One region of the Virgibacillus sp. genome, then DNA from elsewhere that is predicted to be linked to it. Evidence: riboswitches for the same ligand, from Rfam matches in the RefSeq annotation. Region 1 holds a riboswitch; the other holds the start of a gene.

What was found. Region 1 has a riboswitch for lysine ahead of dapA (4-hydroxy-tetrahydrodipicolinate synthase). Riboswitches for the same ligand answer to the same signal wherever they lie in the genome.
Region 2: linked by a shared signal. The riboswitch ahead of HLX49_RS11665 (Na+/H+ antiporter NhaC family protein) and the one ahead of dapA (4-hydroxy-tetrahydrodipicolinate synthase) in region 1 are both predicted to bind lysine.

The regions. Positions count from the first base shown of each region.
Region 1 covers NZ_JABXHF010000043.1:25,022-34,311, reverse strand. Annotated here, with positions in the region: gene HLX49_RS10455 (thiamine pyrophosphate-binding protein) at 1-578, opposite strand, end outside; gene HLX49_RS10450 (lactonase family protein) at 767-1,804, opposite strand; gene HLX49_RS10445 (CueP family metal-binding protein) at 2,386-2,928, shown strand; lysine riboswitch at 3,149-3,328, shown strand; gene dapA (4-hydroxy-tetrahydrodipicolinate synthase) at 3,440-4,321, shown strand; gene HLX49_RS10435 (2,3-butanediol dehydrogenase) at 4,509-5,558, shown strand; gene HLX49_RS10430 (hypothetical protein) at 5,741-5,899, opposite strand; gene HLX49_RS10425 (aromatic ring-hydroxylating dioxygenase subunit alpha) at 6,319-7,326, opposite strand; gene HLX49_RS10420 (amidohydrolase) at 7,390-8,751, opposite strand; gene HLX49_RS10415 (nucleobase:cation symporter-2 family protein) at 8,748-9,290, opposite strand, start outside.
Region 2 covers NZ_JABXHF010000051.1:17,256-26,545, reverse strand. Annotated here, with positions in the region: gene HLX49_RS11700 (PTS ascorbate transporter subunit IIC) at 1-453, shown strand, start outside; gene HLX49_RS11695 (tryptophan synthase subunit alpha) at 460-1,155, shown strand; gene HLX49_RS11690 (universal stress protein) at 1,374-1,808, shown strand; gene HLX49_RS11685 (c-type cytochrome) at 1,982-2,908, shown strand; gene HLX49_RS11680 (sulfite exporter TauE/SafE family protein) at 3,131-3,946, shown strand; gene HLX49_RS11675 (bifunctional metallophosphatase/5'-nucleotidase) at 3,961-5,358, shown strand; gene yunB (sporulation protein YunB) at 5,581-6,354, shown strand; lysine riboswitch at 6,402-6,582, shown strand; gene HLX49_RS11665 (Na+/H+ antiporter NhaC family protein) at 6,744-8,300, shown strand; gene HLX49_RS11660 (sodium-dependent transporter) at 8,615-9,290, shown strand, end outside.

The DNA of each region.
Region 1 (9,290 bases):
TGCTTCAGATTCCCTGAAATAGGAGTATCATTTATTAGCTTTATAGGCGATGAGAATGGGGCTATCTTATTAATAAGTACATCTAGGGGAATGGATAAATGTACTGGCCCTTTTTCTCCAAGCAAGGCTCGTTCTAAAGCGTACTGAATATATTTTTTTAACAGGTTTGCATCCTCTACCTTTGCGCTAAACAACGTTACAGAACGAAACATTTCTGTTAAATCCGTACCAAACATACTTGAGTCTTGACCAACTGGCTTCCCCATATCCGTTAATGGTGGATGACCAGTAATAAACAAGACAGGTGCATGATATGCTTTTGCTTGTGCTGCGGCTGTAAGAAGGTTCGTTCCTCCAGGACCTGATGTACCAATAGCAACTGCTAAACTATCATTTTTCAAGGCATAGCCTGTTGCCATATAACCAGCACTACATTCATGTCGTGCTAATACAAAATCCATGTCGTGATGTTCCATTTCTAAAATGAGCGGCACAATAGGCTTACCTGGAACTCCAAAGGCATACTGGCAGCCTTGTGCTTTTAAGATTTCTACGATTTGAGCTGCAACGGTTAACATATTTTTTGCTCCCCTCCTTAGAAGATGTTTTTTGCTTTTGCTTTGTTTATATCGGTGGATATTATGGTATATTTAGTCATTTCTTCATTTTATTAGTTGATAAAATGAAAAAGACTTGGCTTTAAGCCAAGTCTTTAACGGATTAGTAATTGTAATACTGTTATTTCGTATATTCAAGCAATGTAAAACTAGTTTAAAAATTTCACACAGACTACTTCAGGAACTTCGACAGTAGAATCCATTGGTGTTAATTTTCCCGTCTTTTGATCGCGTGCAAATAAAACTAAGTTTCCACTATGCTGATTGGAAGCAACAATGAAGGACTCACTAGGATCTAATACAAAATCACGTGGCCACTCTCCGCCTGTTGCAGTAAATTCTATAAAGGTTAATTCGTCTGTTTCTGCATCTACTTCAAATAGCGCGATACTATTGTGACCGCGATTACCAGTGTAAACAAATTTTCCGTCTGACGAGATATGAATCGCACTAGCATCGTTTGTTTCTGTGAAATCTGCTGGTTTCGCAAGCACGGTTTGCTTTTCTGAAAAACTTCCTGTTTGTGCATCATAATCTAGAACAATTACTTCTGAACTAAGCTCCGTAAGTAAATACGCTGTTTTCCCATTGGGATGAAATACAATATGTCTTGGACCACTTCCCGGTTTTACGGTTCGTGTTTGATGACGAACAAGTTTATTATCTTCTATACGGTAGGTTACTAGCTCATCTGTACCTAGATCACAAACGACTACATAGTTATGATCTGGCGTAAATCCAGCAAAATGAACGTGTGATTTTTCTTGACGCTCATGAGGACCATCACCGTTATGTTGTATAGCGGACGCAGTTACTAATGCTTTGTTATCTTCAAAAGCGTATAAAACTACCTCGCCTCTATGGTAATTACCAGTAACTATTTGATTGTCATAAATGGATAAGTGACATGGGGATTTCCCTTCTGTTAGTTGTTCATCTATTTTTATTAGTTCCCCTGTTTCTTGTTTTATTTGATAAGCTTGTACACCGCCTAAATCTCCGTCTTGTCCAATGGAGAACAAGTAACGGTTATCTTCACTAACGGCTACATACGTTGGGCTCCCAACTTCAGCGGCTACTTCAACTGCTGTTATTTTTTTCGCTTTTGGATCTAATTCAAAACGATAGATACCCTTACTTGTATTACGCGTGTACGTCCCTGCATATCCAAGAAAATTATTTTTCATGATGATACCTTCCTTTTTAAAGAGATGTGTACTTAAAGTCTAAGCGCAAATGAATAAAAAGTAAAACGCGGAGAGGGAGAAACTTCTTAACATCTATGGAAACCAGCCTATATCTGGTTTCGAAAAATAGAAGGAAAAGGTGCTTTTTAATAAGAAAAAGACGCTGTCACTTTTAGACAATCCCAAAAACCCCCAATTAAAGCTAGGACCGATGATGTCTCCAGAATCATTGTTTATAACATCATTTAATTTATTTCTCCTTCAAATATTTACATTATATTCCTGACACCCATTATTTAGATATATAACCAATAGATACCTTTTTCATATTAAATGTTCTACAAGAAAAAATATTTGCACTTTTTTATGATAGTAACAATTAAGGTTCTAAAGATCATTTTATGCACGGCATATAGCGTTTGGATTATTGGATAAACCACTATATATAGGTTTTTGAAAGTGTAATTTTTTAAAATCGACCTTTTTGGTAAATAACCATCTGCTAGCAAATGATTGATTGTTTAATGAACGATTTGCTATACTTTTCTCAAACAATAAACTATAAGATGGAGGTGACGATATTGAAATTAAAATCCTTACTACTCTTCTTGCTACTATCACTATTCGGACTAATACTAGTTGCATGTAATAACGACGATACGACAAGTGAAACTGAAGAGAATAGTGATAAAGTAGACGTTAAACAGTTAGTAAACGATTACAGCACGGACAAAAAAAAAGCAGAATCAGCTTCGATTACAGGTGAAGAGCTAGTTGTAAATACTACAGCTGGAAAAGAAAAAAGCTATGAACTCCCTAAAGATGAATTTTTCGTTTCTATTGCTCCATTCGTAGAACAAACGCATCCTTGTACTTACCATAGTTTAACAGGATGCCAAGGCGAAATGGTAAAGAAAGAATTCGATGTATATATTGAAGATGAAGATGGTAATGTCGTTGTCGATGAAAAAGTAATGTCTTTGGCAAATGGTTTTATTGACTTATGGGTTCCTAGAGACAAAAAATACCATATAACAATAGAGCATGATGGTAAACAAGTTCAATCTGAATTTTCCTCTTATACAGAAGACCCAACCTGCCTCACTAATATGCAATTAACGTAGGTATCACTTAGCTAAAGCCTAGATCAAGAACTTTAGACAAAAGGTGGCTTGCAAGCACGCCTTAGATTAGATTTCAATTCTATAATAGATAATGGACCAAAGTATGCTAATCTTAGGCATTTTATATAGATAAAACACGTAAAAAGTGTTCTTGCATAACAAGGAGAAATCTGCTATAGTACAGACAATCGAATATATTCCTATTTCAAAATGTTATTGAAATAAGGATAGAGGTGCGAGGCTCAAAAGTACACTATTGGAGGATAATGAGATCCATGGAAAATAGTGAAAAGGGTGCTTTGCCGAAGTTGTAGAGAACTCATTACTTCTACAACTGGTTCTGCTATTGAACAAATACAGGACTGTCATATAGGTAACTATATGGAGGGCTATCTAGACGCATGAAGCTTTTAAACTTTCAAAGCAGCAGCGATATGCCGTCGCTGTTGCTTTTTTGCGGACAAAATTGCCTTGTTACCTACACTATAATTTTAAAAAAGGGTGTGAAGTAATGAATTTTGGCCAAGTTATCACTGCAATGGTAACACCATTTGACAACAACGAAAATATTGATTTTTATGCCGTTGAAAAACTTGTCAACTACTTAATTGAAAATGGATCGGATAGCTTAGTTATTGCTGGTACTACTGGAGAATCACCAACGTTAACCAATGATGAAAAAATAGCTTTATTTAAACATGTAGTTACAGTTTCTAAAGGACGAGCAAAAATAATAGCCGGAACAGGTTCTAATAATACGAAAGCTTCCATTGAATTAACCAAGCTGGCTGAAAAAACTGGTGTCGACGCAATTATGCTTGTCACCCCTTACTACAACAAGCCTTCTCAAGAAGGTATTTATCAGCATTTTGCTACGATTGCTAACGCAACACATTTACCAATAATGCTTTATAACGTACCTGGCAGAACTTCTGTCCAAGTGGAAGCGGATACGATCAATCGTCTTTCCAACATAGAGAATATTGTATCGGTTAAAGAAGCAAGTGGTAATTTAGATCAAATGACAACCATAATCTCTAACACTCCAGATAGTTTCACTTTATACTGTGGAGATGATAGCTTAACGCTACCTGCCATTGCCATTGGTGCAAATGGCATTGTATCCGTTTCCTCTCATATTATTGGTAACCAAATGCAGGAAATGATCCAGCACTTTAGAAATGGTGACATCACCACAAGCGCAAAATCGCACCAAAAATTACTGCCAATAATGAAAGCAATGTTTGCTCAGTCAAGTCCGGCTCCGGTTAAAAGTGCTCTAAATATGCTAGGCATTACGGTTGGAGATGTCCGTCTACCAATACAGAACTTAACAAAAATGGAATGGGATACACTAGAACAACAACTTACTGCCACTGGTATTTTAAAATAGATTTATTCATTACCATGAAGTGAGTACCTTCTATACAGTTGTAATCCCTTGAAGATAAACCTAAGAAATATGAACATTTTGTTACATTGTCGTTAACTCAAACAAAAGAGTGTCGAAATTTGTAAATCTGCGATACAATAATACCGGAGTTAGTTTGTAAAAATTTTCTTTTGGGGGTAACAACATTATGAAAGCAGCAGTATGGTATGGACAAAAAGACATTCGCGTAGAAGAAAGAGAACAAAAACCATTAAAAGACACAGAGGTTAAAGTAAAGGTTGCATGGGCTGGTCTATGCGGTAGTGACTTACATGAGTATGAAGAAGGTCCAGTATTTATTCCAACAGAAAAAGAAGATGAATTAGCTGGTGGTATTGCGCCGCTTACCATGGGGCATGAATTTGCTGGTGTCATTGAAGAAGTTGGGGCAAAGGTAACAAACTTCAAACCAGGCGACCGCGTAGCTGTAAATCCAACTATTACGCATGGCGACAAATCAGAAGATCTTGATCCATATGATGGTTTTTCTTTTGTAGGCTTGCACACAGATGGTGGATTCACATCTTTTGCCAATGTTCCAGAAAACAACGTGTATCTTTTACCAGAACCATTAACTTTACAAGATGGGGCATTAATTGAACCTACAGCAGTAGCAGTTCAAGCTGTGAAAGAAGCTGGCATGCAATTTGGCGACACTGTTGCAGTATTTGGTGCTGGTCCAATTGGTTTGTTAACCATCCTAGCAGCAAGAGCAGCTGGAGCAAGCAAAATTATCGCATTAGACTTATCTGAAACACGTTTAGAAAAAGCAAAAGAAGTTGGTGCGACACACGTCATTAATTCAGGGGAAACAGATCCAGTAAAAGCTGTTTTCGATATCGTACCTGAGGGTGTCAATGCTTCATTTGAAGTTGCTGGTGTAGCGCCTACTTTCAAACAATCTATTGAAGTAACAAAACCACGTGGAACGATGGTCATCGTTTCTATTTTTGCTAGACCAATTGAGTGGAACCCAATGCAACTAACTGGAAAAGGTGTGAAAATCACTTCTACTATTGCGTACACACCAACATCTTTCCAACAAACAATCGACTTAATGGCAAGTGGACAATTAAAACCACAATCCATTATTACTAACCAAATTCAATTAGATGACATCGTAGAAAAAGGATTTGAATTATTATCTACAGATAAGTCTCAAGCTAAAATTTTAATTGAGCTAAGTGGCGAAAAATAAGCACAACAAAAAAATATACGTTTAAATCGTTTAAAGAACAGCATCTGTTTCTTGACGCTCACAAAAAAGTGAAAACGTCTAAAATATACAATTGCTTTCTAATTAAAAACGTTAACTTGTGAAAAACGAACAAGGTCTAGCCAAATACTTTTTGGATAGACCTTGTTTTTTACTCAGCAAATTTAAGGAGAAAGCTTTGCAAGTGTATGAAATTCCGCTTGCCTATTTGACGATTGTTCACTTGAAAAGGCACGCACAAGGTATTGATCATCAATGATAAACTTTTGGTCTGTAGTAGCATTTCTAAGTAAGGCTATATGTGCTAACAGTTGCTTCCCCAATTACCTTCCCCTCCAATCACAGTTATTTACTCATATTCTCATAACCGCTAAACAAAGGCTCGGGGCGCCCGTTTAGCAACGTAGCGAGTGGAACGAATCAACTAATGTTTTACAGGGGTATGCCGACGCACTAAGGCAAGCCCGTTTTTAGTCGGTCTTCCTATTTAGCACGAACCGATGATGACTTATCTTAGGGCAATGGGAGTGAAGTCGCCTAGTTGCTGGCGCTGAAGCCGGACGTGGCTTATTCTGTTAATTCATTACCCCAAAGCATCTAATTTTTATACTTTCTTACCGTTTAAAAAAATCTACTTGAAGCAGGGATAGATTCTGCGCGAACATTTAAGAGAAAATCCGATCTATCATTCATATTTCAAAGAATCTCAAATGGTAGATCGGACTTTAATTTTTCAAGATCATTAAGATGGTACTATTTCACGCTTTTTTCGATAATTAGGAGTAGTTCCGGTTTCTATGCCAAGTTCATCTAACCAGCGACGATAAGCAATGGTTAAAGCATCACATTTCAAATGCATTTCGGCTTGCAAATCTAACGGCAATAACTCAGGCTTCTGGCTTTCAACCACATCTAAATCTTGTTTAAATATTAGATCTTGAAACTCCACAAATGGTTCATCCGGCTTATCTAAATCATAGTTTCTAGTTAATAGCATAAACACTTTTGTTTGTTCATCCGCTTCTTGTACGACTGTAATGAGGACGATGAATTCTTCACTTGAACCCTCAACTGATTTGGTAAAACGAGCTGTAGTAGGATTAAGTATTTCATATACATAGTCCGTATAGCCACCTACTGAACGACCATCTGGATTGGGCTGATAGATTGGTATTTCACTTGTGATAAAACGACCATCAACAAACGTAACATCATAATTTTGCACTTCAGCATGATCCTCATCTCCCAATAAACCACCATGAACAAACATAAGATGCGAAATATCAAGGAAGTTCTCAATGACTCTAGGTGCGTTAGCACTCACTTTATAAGGGCCACAAATAGCAGTCCGATATCCTTCTCTACTATATTCTGGATAGTTTAATAATGGTAAAGGCTGTTCACTTAAGTTTACCCAAATTAATCCCGCATACACTTGACAATGATATACCGTGGCTTTCGCCTTTTGTGGAATGGCACGCTCGCATGGTAGGGCAGGTATTTTTACACATATCCCTTCATCATTGTACTCCCAAGCATGATATGGACAAACAATATTCCCATTCTTTACTTTCCCTAAAGACAATGCTGCACCTCGATGAATGCATAAATCCTTAAATGCATGAACGCCCTTTTGATTTCGAAATAAAACTACTCTTTCTCCAAGAATGTGAACTTGCTTTGGATCTTCGTGTAATTCCGTTTCCTTTAAAACTGGATGCCACTCCTGCCATAATCGATCTTTTTTCATACAAATCCCCTTCTGTTTAATAGTTGAGTTATTTTTACAAAAACGTTTTTCCTGAAACACTCCTTACCTTACATGCAGGAAGCGTTCCTTTAAATGGATGCCTGCACGTTTCACAACACCTTCCGCCAATTGCTGAGCTGTCTCTATTATTTCATTTTCATTGACGGTTAAAATGTTTCGATCTTTCATTAACCATTGCCCATTGCACATGGAAGACTCTACATTGCTTGCATGCATGGAATAAACGATATTGGCAATCGGGTCATGCATGGGGAAACTTCCTATTTGTTTAGGGTCAATAATAATGAGGTCAGCCCTTTTTCCTTGCTCCAATGAACCAATCTCCCTATCCCACAATAAACATTTCGCTGCCTTTACAGTCGCCATTTCTAGGACTTGCTCAGCGGGAACAGTCGTTGTATCCAATGTTCTTCCTTTATGTATGAGTGATGTTACATACATTTCGTCCATCATGTCCATACGATTATTTGCGGGCGCGCCATCTGTACCAATGGACACATCGATTCCTTTTTCCAGCATTTCTGGAATTCTGGCAAAACCGAGCACCTTCATTGCTGCACCTGGGTTATGGGAAACTTTAACGTTATGTAACATCACAAGATCCATTTCTCGATCTGTTAGCCAAACCATATGTGCTGTTAACAAGTTTTCATCCAATAAACCAAGTTTATGTAAATGCTCAATAGTTGAAGCACCACGTTGTTCCTTTGTATAACGAATTTCATCCATTATTTCTGCTGCATGCATATGAATACCAACTCCATATTGATCAGCTAATTGTTTTGTTTGTCTTATTAAATCATCAGAACAATTAAATATAGTACGTAAACCAAACCACATTTTAATTCGCTCGTCAGAAGTATGATGCCATTTCTCTATAAGTGCTTCTTGTTTTTTCAATGCATCATTTGTTGTTTCATGCCAATTTAATGGCAATCCTTCCCCCATATCCATGGTTGAGCGTGATAAAATAGCCCGAAGTCCAACTTCTTTGACCGCTTTTCCTAATGCATCTACATGATGACCGCCAGCTTCAGCCAAAGTCGTAACACCTGATTTAATAAGTTCAATACTACAAGCAAGGGCTGAAATATACGCTTCCTCCTCTGTCATACTGCTTTCATATGGCCAAATTCGTTTACGCAACCATGTTAGTAAATCCACATCATCTGCAATGCCCCTACCTAGTTGTTGTGACAAATGAACATGCGTATTGATAAGACCTGGCATAACCATTTTCCCAGTAACGTCTACTACATCGGCATCATCGTGAATGCTGTCTTTTGTAACATGCCCAACTGCTTTGATTGTATTGCCTTCAATGAGAACATCTCCGTGAACAAATACTTCTCTATTTGCATTCATTGAAATAATATATCCATTTTTTAAAAGTGTTTGTTTCATCTTTTTCCTCCAGTGATCGTTTCATAATGTTTATCTACATGATTTGTTAATGGTTTATTATTTACATTTCGTATTATATGATTTGTTTTTTCAGGTAGCAGTTTATTTAATATAACTGCTGCTAAAGCCCCAACCGCCATTCCTGAAGATAATAAATAGTGAATTATGTCTGGCATTTTTTCAATAATTTCAGCTGGTAAAAATATTGTAAACAACGTTAACATAATTGGGATGCCAATCATTAACATATTTCGTTCAGAAAACGGGATATCTTTTACCACTCGAAATCCGTTCATCATAATGACGACACAGACTAAAGCGAACACACCGTTAACAACTGGAGCCGGGATACTGGCAATAGCATTCATTATTTTAGGCATCATGCTTAATGCAATTAAAATAATTCCTCCAGCTATCACCGGATAACGGCTTTTCACACCAGTAATGGCTACTACCCCAGCATTAGAAGAATAGCCAGTAACAGATGTACCACCAAAGCAAGCGCCTATTAAACAGCCAATACCTTCTCCTAATGCTCC
Region 2 (9,290 bases), on a different contig from region 1:
TTAGCTGGTGTAAGAATGTTATTAGCTGAAATCATACCTGCATTTCACGGAATTGCTGATAAAGTTATTCCGAATGCAAAACCTGGCTTAGATGTACCACTTTTATTCCCAAATTACCCGACCTCAGTTATTGTAGGCTTTTTAACGAGCTTAGTTGCGGGATTTGTTGGGATGATCATCTTGGCTTTGATCGATTATCCAATTGCTGTTTTTCCAGCATTAATACCAACATTCTTTACTGGTGCTGCTACGGCAATATTTGGGAATTCAACAGGGGGAGTTAGAGGTGCATTGATTGGTTCGTTTGCCAATGGTTTAATTTTAATTCTTGGTCAAGCATTTCTTCTTCCACAAGTAGGGTCCTATGCATCTATTATGCGCATACTTAGTGAAACTGACTATGCTTTGTATGGGCCATTACTAGGTTTGTTACTTAAGTTGATTGGAGGCTAATATATTATGAAACAACTTGCATTGTATCTGCCGTGCTGTTTTCCAAATGAAACAAAATTTTTTGATGTTTTAAATCTTATGGAGAAATATAAAGTTGACATTTTAGAGTTGGGTGTTCCAGTCACCAATCCTCATATGGATGGGGCAGTTATTAGGGAAAGCCATCAACAAGTGTTAAATCAAGGGTTTAATAAAGCCGATTTTAAACAAATATTAGCTAGAATAAAGGAACAATATTCTTTTAAAGTAGTGGTTATGACTTATGCGGAAGGGCTTATGGAGTACGATTTATTAACTTCCTGTAAAAATAAAATGGACGGTTTACTATGTGTTGATAGAACTGTTACTATAGAAGATTTTCATTCACCTATACAGATTTATAATGAGGAAATGACTGACGAAGTACTAAAAGAACAGTTGGAACATAATCGTTTATTCGCTTATTGTATGAGTGGCATTGGTAAAACGGGTAGCTTTAATCATGTGCCAAATAATTATATGGATACAATGAAGCGGATAAAGACGTTTAGCTCGATTCCTGTTTATATTGGATTTGGCATCAAAGATCAAAGAGACGTAGCTAGTGTGTTTGCAAACGGTGCAGATGGAGCAATTATTGGTTCTTATTTTGTGAACTTGGTAGCAACTTCTACAATGGAGCACATTGAAAACTATCTCAGCGAACTAAAGTATATTCGATAAATAAATGGGTATTGGTATGTTATTTTACAGCTTGTAGATTGCTTATATAGTATTCTGCGAGCTTTTTTATATTGTATACAATCGTCATAATTCATAAGGCGTTTAGTGTTTACTTTTGAATACTTATAGGTTTCGACAATGATTTTGTTAAAGATAACCATTATATATGTTATGATGAAACTAGGTAGAAAATGTTAGCTAAGGGGGAGTAGCATAGTATGAGTGCAAATATTCTAGTAGCTTATGACGGTTCGGAACTAAGTAGAAAAGCAGTAGAGGAAGCGAAAAAGCAGGCTAAACTTGTTGATGATGCAACAGTACATGCGGTAACTGTCATTACTCACGCTGGGCCAACAGCTAATGCGGCACTTGCTCGCAGTTTTATGGGTGAAATGGCAGAAGAAATTCGTCCATCAATGGAAAGGATACGAGAAGAATTTGAAGAAGAAGGTATTCATTGTAAATCGGAAGTGTTGTTAGATTATTCTTTTCGTAATCCAAGCTCTCAAATTGTAGAGTATGCAAAAGAAAATAATATAGAATTGATTATTTTAGGTAGTAGAGGACTAGGTGGAGTAGGTCGACTTCTGTTAGGAAGTGTCAGTAGTCAAATTGTTCAACATGCAGCGTGTAAAGTACTTATTGTGAAATAGAGCAAATGGTGGAGCAAGGGATTATTCCCTTGCTTTTTAAATTTACAATGTCAATATTTTTGCTCACCAAATTAGGGAAATGTTAATTTTGTGGAAACGTTTTCTGAAATGGCGCTATGTATCCTACATATATGTTACGCTTAAAGTGACTAGATGAACAAGGGGGATGCATAATGAAGAGAAGTAGAATAAAATGGCTATTGTTCATGTCACTTGGAATGTTTTTAATCTTATTTACAGCGTGTAGTAATAGTGAGACAGAAAGCAATGAGAAAACAGGAGAACGAGAGGGGGAGTTAGCGTATAATCCTCCTTCTATGGAGGAGTTAGATGCGGATGATCCGATGACTTCTTACATTCAAAAAGGTGAAAAAATATTTAACGAGACGAACACTGTATTATCCGAAAGAGTAGGGAATGAATTATCCTGTGCAAGCTGTCACGCGGATGGGGGGGTAGCCCCTTCCTCTTCTATGGTAGGTGTGACGACACAATTTCCGCAGTATCGACCAAGAGAAGGCGTAGCATTTACAATTGAAGACAGAATTAATGGATGTATGATAAGAAGTATGAATGGGCAGAAAATGGATTATGATAGTGAAGAAATGCGTGCGCTTACAGCTTACTTAACGTATATTTCAGAAGGAATTGAAACCGGTGAAGATATCCCGTGGCGAATGCAAAATACGATGGAGGAAATTCCAGAGCCTAATGTAACTAGGGGAGAAGGATTATACGAGCAGAAAAATTGCTTGAGTTGTCATGCCACTGATGGTTCTGGAACCGGAGCAACAACTGGACCAGCCTTGTGGGGAGATAATTCATTCAATGATGGAGCGGGTATGAGTAGGCTGAGTAAAATGTCTGGGTATTTAAAAAATAATATGCCTCCAAATGAAGACGACACGTTAACAGATCAAGAAGCAGCTGATATCGCAGCTTTTCTGTTATCAAAAGAGCGACCAGAGTGGAAAGGACATGACTCAGATTGGCCAAATGGAGGAAGACCTTCAGATATCATAGATAAAGAACGTAGAGAAAAAATTCGTGAAGGCACATTTAATTGGGCTGATATTGAGAATGTTATTCCTGCTAAATAATGCATGAGAGCTGTATTTACTTTATCCCAAAGTATAAATACAGCTCTTTTAAATGCGTTTATATTTATCCCAGATAAGCTATTATAGACCGTAATCCCATTATGAGAAGGGCATACCCGAGCTAATTATACGAGATGAAAGTTTATCTTTCTAAAAATCAGTGCTAGGATAGAGAAAGAGAAAAACTTTTACACTGGCTTTCGCTAGAAGAAGGGGGCAAAGATGGTATTCATTCTTTGTTTAGCAATAGGGATAATAACAGCGCTGGTTGGTGCTCTGATGGGGTTAGGTGGAGGACTTGTTCTGATTCCAAGCTTACTATGGTTACATCAATTTTTAGATGCATTCGCGTGGGCAACGCCACAAACTGTAGTTGGAATTTCCCTTGTAGCAATGGTATTCACGGCATTATCTTCAACAATTGCTTATGTAAAAACAAAACGGATTGATTATAAAGCAGGTTTGTGGCTTATTTCAGGGAGTATTCCTGGAAGTGTTTTTGGCTCTTGGCTCAACAAGTTTATGGATACAGAGCCGTTTTTATTTTACTTTGGAATCGTTATGATCGCAGTGTCCATGTTGTTTTTTATGAAACGAAAGATAACCTCGCAAGTTGAACCTAAAAATCAAAGTTTACGGAGTTTTTATATAGACGGTAAAACGTATTATTATCATTTTTCGGCTTGGATAGCCTTTGTGTTGTCGCTAGTTGTAGGGGTTCTTTCCGGCTTGTTTGGTATTGGTGGTGGATCAATCATGGTTCCCGCTATGATCCTTTTATTTGGTATACCTACGCATGTAGCTACAGCGACATCTATGTTTATGATTTTATTTATTAGTCTAATTGGAGCTAGCACGCATATTTCACTTGGTCATTTGGAATGGCAATATGCGCTTTTCTTTATTCCAGGAGCATGGATTGGTGGAAAATTAGGTGCCATGATCAATCAACGTTTGACTGGAAAAGCGCTTGAATGGATTTTGCGCATTTTATTAATTATAATTGGTATTCGAATGATTTTCCAAGGGCTGTCATAAGGAGTATTTGTAAAATGGAAGAACAAATCTATTTTTATTATACGAACGATTTACATAGTAAGTTTGATCATTGGTCCCAAGTATCGTATTTTTTAAAGCAGTCGAAACGACGTTGTGAAAGAATAGGCGATTCGTGCTGGACGGTAGATATTGGTGATCATATGGATAGAGTACATCCAATAGCAGAAGCATTTAAGGGGCAAGCAAATACTGCTTTATTAAATGAAGCTGGTTACGATATCGTTACACTTGGTAACAATGAGGGCATTACTATTTCTCATGATGAGCTCCATGCATTATACGATGAGGCAAAATTTACAGTAGTTTGTGGGAATTTACATAATACGATTGGAAAAGCACCAAGCTGGCTACAGTCTTATAAAATAGTAACCTCAAAACAAGGGGTCAAAATTGCTGTGTTAGGACTCACGGCGCCTTTTAATGCGTATTATGAGTTGCTGGGCTGGCATGTTTCTCCGCCTTTAGAACAGTTGGAGTACTTGTTAGATACTGTGAACCGTGAAGCGGACATCATTATCGTTTTATCTCACTTAGGATATAGTGAGGATTGTGAAATAGCCCGTCGATTTCCAAGTGTTGATGTAATTATAGGTGGACATACACATCATTTGTTAAAAAATGGTGAACGTGTGAATAATAGCCTTCTTACTGCTGCAGGAAAAAATTGTTACTATGTTGGTGAAGTCAGTTTAACATGGGATCATAAGCAAGGTAAATTAAAAAACAAACAGGCACACACGACAAATATTAGCCATTTGCCAAAAGACCTAGATACAGAAGAATTGCTAGTAGCGTATGAAGAGCAAGCAAAAATTAGATTGTCGGAACCAGTTGTTCAATTATCCAGCTGTTTAAAAGTGAATTGGCGCAAAGTAACTCCAATTTTACAAGCTTTAACAGCAGCGCTAAAAGAGCAAACAGATGCTGATTTTGCTATGCTAAATGCGGGTGTATTACTAGAAAGTTTGCCTAAAGGAGTTGTCACATACGGGGACATTCACCGTATTTGTCCACATCCGATAAATACATGTGTCGTTGAATTAACTGGAAGTGAAATAGTAGAAGCTATCCGTTCTTCTTTAACAGAAGAATTTATGGAATTTCAGTTAAAAGGGTTTGGTTTTCGCGGGAAAATGATAGGTAGAATGGCTTTTTCAGGTTTAACACCGCAATTAGAGAAATTAAAAGATGGAGCAGTATTTGTTAAACAAGTATGTCAAACAGAGGGCGTTCCATTACAACCGAATCAAATGTATACATTGGCTACCGCTGATACGTTTACGTTTGGAAGATTAATTCCGGAAATTGCACGTTCGGAAATGAAAAAATACTATTTGCCAGCATTTCTGCGGGATATATTGGCACAAACTTTAAGACGTATGTATGGGTGATGTTTTTTAGCATTCCACCAGTCTGTGAAGCTCCTGCTTTAAGAAAGCCTGTATAGTAAGAGATAACACTATTTAAATTTTATTTCTTCTTTAAATAATTCGTGGGGCAGAAAAGAAACGCTCATGAATGAAAGATACACTTTATATGAAACATGGAATGATAGAATTTTTCATTCTAATCCTCCTTCAGCATACATAGACTTGCTTTGAGGAGGTTTTTTGATGAAAAAGCGACCAAGAAGGAAATTACGAACAGACTCCCCTTTGAAAATAATATTATTGTTGACGACAATTGCTTTTGTTCTTTTGACCTCCCTTAGTATTTTAATTGTTGATAAAGGGATAACTCCTCCTTTGATGGAGATAGCAAATCAAAAAACAAGAGAATTTGCTACGAGAACGATTAATGAAGCAGTGAAATCGACTGAAAATATTAGCTTTGATGATTTAATGGAAGTTAATTCGGAAAATGATGTATCTATTGTCGGGTGGAAATCCGCTGCTGTAAATCGTGCGCTTCGAGCGGCTACCAAACGAGCAGAATACTTTTTGTACGGTATGAATAAAGGGCAAACATTGGATACAGAAGATCCCGACATGCCACCACAGGATTATGGAGATACAGCAAATGAGTTAGCGGATAAAGACCCTACAGTTGTTGAGATTCCAATAGGTCAAGCTACTGGGAGCACGATCTTAGCAAATCTAGGACCTAAAATACCGGTTCATTTTGAGATTGTTGGTAGTATTCAATCAGATGTGGAATATATTATGAAAGACTTTGGGATCAATGCTGCTTTAATAGAAATATATATACCAGTGACAGTAAATGCACAAATTGTTGTACCGTTTAGTACGGAGTCAGCAGAAATTCGTACGAAGGTATATGTAGATTCTCGTGTAATTATGGGCGATGTTCCACAATTTTACGGAGGTGATGGTGAAAACGCACCTAACATTTCCGTTCCCAAAGATGACTTGAATCGAGACAATTAAAATGTTATAATTACTTTTATAAATAGAATATTTAAACCTTATCAGATCGGTGAGGTAGAGGTGCAGTATATAAGAGTAGTCTATTGGAGGATGACAACGATGAAGGTAGATGAAAGGATATATTGCCGAAGCAGTATGTAAGGGTCGCACTTCGTATTGCTGGTATGCTTTTGAATAAGAGGTATACTGTCATGCAGCAAGCAACATGCATGGAGAACTACTGATCGAAATGGAGGATAACGTATATTGTAAAGACAATGGTAGGTTATTTTCTATCATTGTCTTTTTCTATGTTTTAACTTAAAAAACTTCAATTCACTTATCCCCTCTCTCCTTGAACAGTATGTTTCCTTGCTCGATTGCAACCAATTTTTATGGAGGTAACCGGAATGGAAGGAACAATTTTTTCACTTATCCCAGCAGTTTTGATGCTGGTACTAGTTCTCTTAACGAGAAATGTTTTATTATCTTTAGGAACTGGAATTGTAGTAGGCGCGCTGCTTATCCATAATTTTTCTGTTTTAGATTCATTCCACGAGATTTGGACACAGTTTTATACCATTTTTGTCTCTGATGGAGCACTAAATACTGGGAATATTCTATTGCTATCATTTTTAATATTATTAGGGATGATGACTGCTTTTTTACAAGCGTCTGGAGGAAGCAAAGCCTTTGGTGATTGGATGATAAAAAAAGTAAAAACTCGCTCTGGAGCTCAGGGAATGAGTGCATTCTTAGGGTTAATTATATTTATAGATGATTATTTTAACAGTTTGGCCGTTGGTCAGATTGCCCGCCCACTTACAGATCGACATAAAGTTTCCCGAGCTAAATTGGCCTATATCATTGACTCGACATCTGCACCTGTCACAGTTATATCTCCTATTTCTAGCTGGGGAGCATATATCATTGGAATTATGGGTGGCTTATTTGCTGCCAACGGAATTACATCATTGGAGCCTTTGGAAGCTTTTGTTAAAATGATCCCCTATAATTTATATGCAATCGCAGCAGTTTTAGCGGTTTTTTTAGTTGCTTATTTAAAAGTAGATATTGGTCCAATGCGAAAACATGAAAAACGTGCAATGGAAACAGGTGAATTAATTGATCCAAAACAGGATAATGTACCAGGAGATTTAAGTGACACGTTTACAGCACATCAAAATGGGAGAATTTATCATCTTTTATTACCTATTGGTGTACTAATTGTAGCAACAGTGTCTTCAATGATTATTACTGGCGCAATGGCTACAGAAGGTAACATCAATTTACTTACTATATTTGCAAACACTAACGTAAACTTATCCTTGTTTACTGGTGGTGTAATTGCAGTATTAACCTCCTTTTTGTTCCATCTTAGCCAGCAAAAACCGAGAAATTCAAGCTTAAAGATTGTTTTAGAAGGTGCCAAAACAATGATGCCAGCAATTTATATTCTACTCTTGGCTTGGATGATAGGTTCTATTATTGGGGTTTTGGAAACGGGTGAATATTTAGCTGGTATCGTAAACGATGCCTCGTTAAACCCTGCTTTATTGCCATTTTTGTTTTTCATTATTGCTGGTTTTATGGCACTTGCAACAGGAACATCTTGGGGAACGTTTGGAATCATGTTACCGATTGCTGCGGAAGTAACAAGTATTACAGATATGGAAATGCTATTACCATCTATGGCGGCGGTATTAGCTGGTGCTGTCTTTGGAGATCATTGTACACCGATATCGGATACAACTATTCTGTCAGCTACGGGAGCAGGAGCGAATCATATTGATCATGTGATGACACAACTTCCTTACGCTTTAATTGCAGCTTTAGCTGCATCTATTGGTTACATTTTAGTTGGACTTACAAATCAAGTGTTACTGCCTCTACTAGTGTCACTATCCATTATTATTGCCTTTGCTACCATTATTCATTTTGTGAGAAAAACAAAAACGGTCCAATAAGTGTATGGAAGTGAAAAGCCTCTAAGGTTTCGACGCTAAGAAATCAAAAACTTCTTAGCGTAAAGCCGAAGGAGGTTTTTTGCATTATAGGAAAGCATAAAAGCTTAAAGGTTTATGGCTAGTATTATCTCTCAACATATCGACTGGTCATTTTTAGTGTGTTTTTTAGTATTCCATATAATGGGCATAAATATTTTTTGACATATGCATGAAGTGCCGTTATAATACAAACATAAATATCTGAAAAAACCAAACTTTTAAAAGATTTATTCTTTCTAAATTTTTTAGACAGAAGAATAAAGGGGGAAAAAGATATGGAAACACGTTCGCAGTGGGGAACAAGAGCAGGATTTATTCTGGCAGCCATTGGTTCAGCTGTGGGATTAGGGAATATTTGGCGTTTTCCTGCTGAAGCTTATGGCAATGGTGGAGGTGCCTTCTTTATTCCGTATTTATTTGCCTTATTAACAGCTGGTATTCCTATTTTAATCATGGAATTTACGATGGGGCAAAAATACCGCGGTTCTGCTCCATTAACGTTTCGAAAAATGAATAGGAAAACCGAATTTATTGGCTGGTGGGCAGTGCTGGTGGCGTTTGTGATTTCTACTTATTATTCTGTTATTATTGCCTGGGCAATATCTTATGCCTATTTTTCTATTAATTTATCCTGGGGGGCGGATACAGAAGGTTTTTTATTTAATGATTATTTAAAAACAGTTGACCCAGGACAGATAGGGAATTTGGTTCCTGGGGTATTTATTCCACTAATTTTAGTCTGGATTGTTGTTTTGTTTATCTTGTTCCGCGGTGTGAAAAAAGGAATTGAAATTGCGAATCGCATTTTCATTCCTACATTAGCTATTATATTTTTAATTATTGTTATTCGCGCGGTAACATTGGATGGAGCACTCCAAGGTTTGCAAGCCTTTTTCGAACCAGATTTTAGTAGTATTTTTTCAGGTGAAGTATGGGTCGCTGCCTACGGGC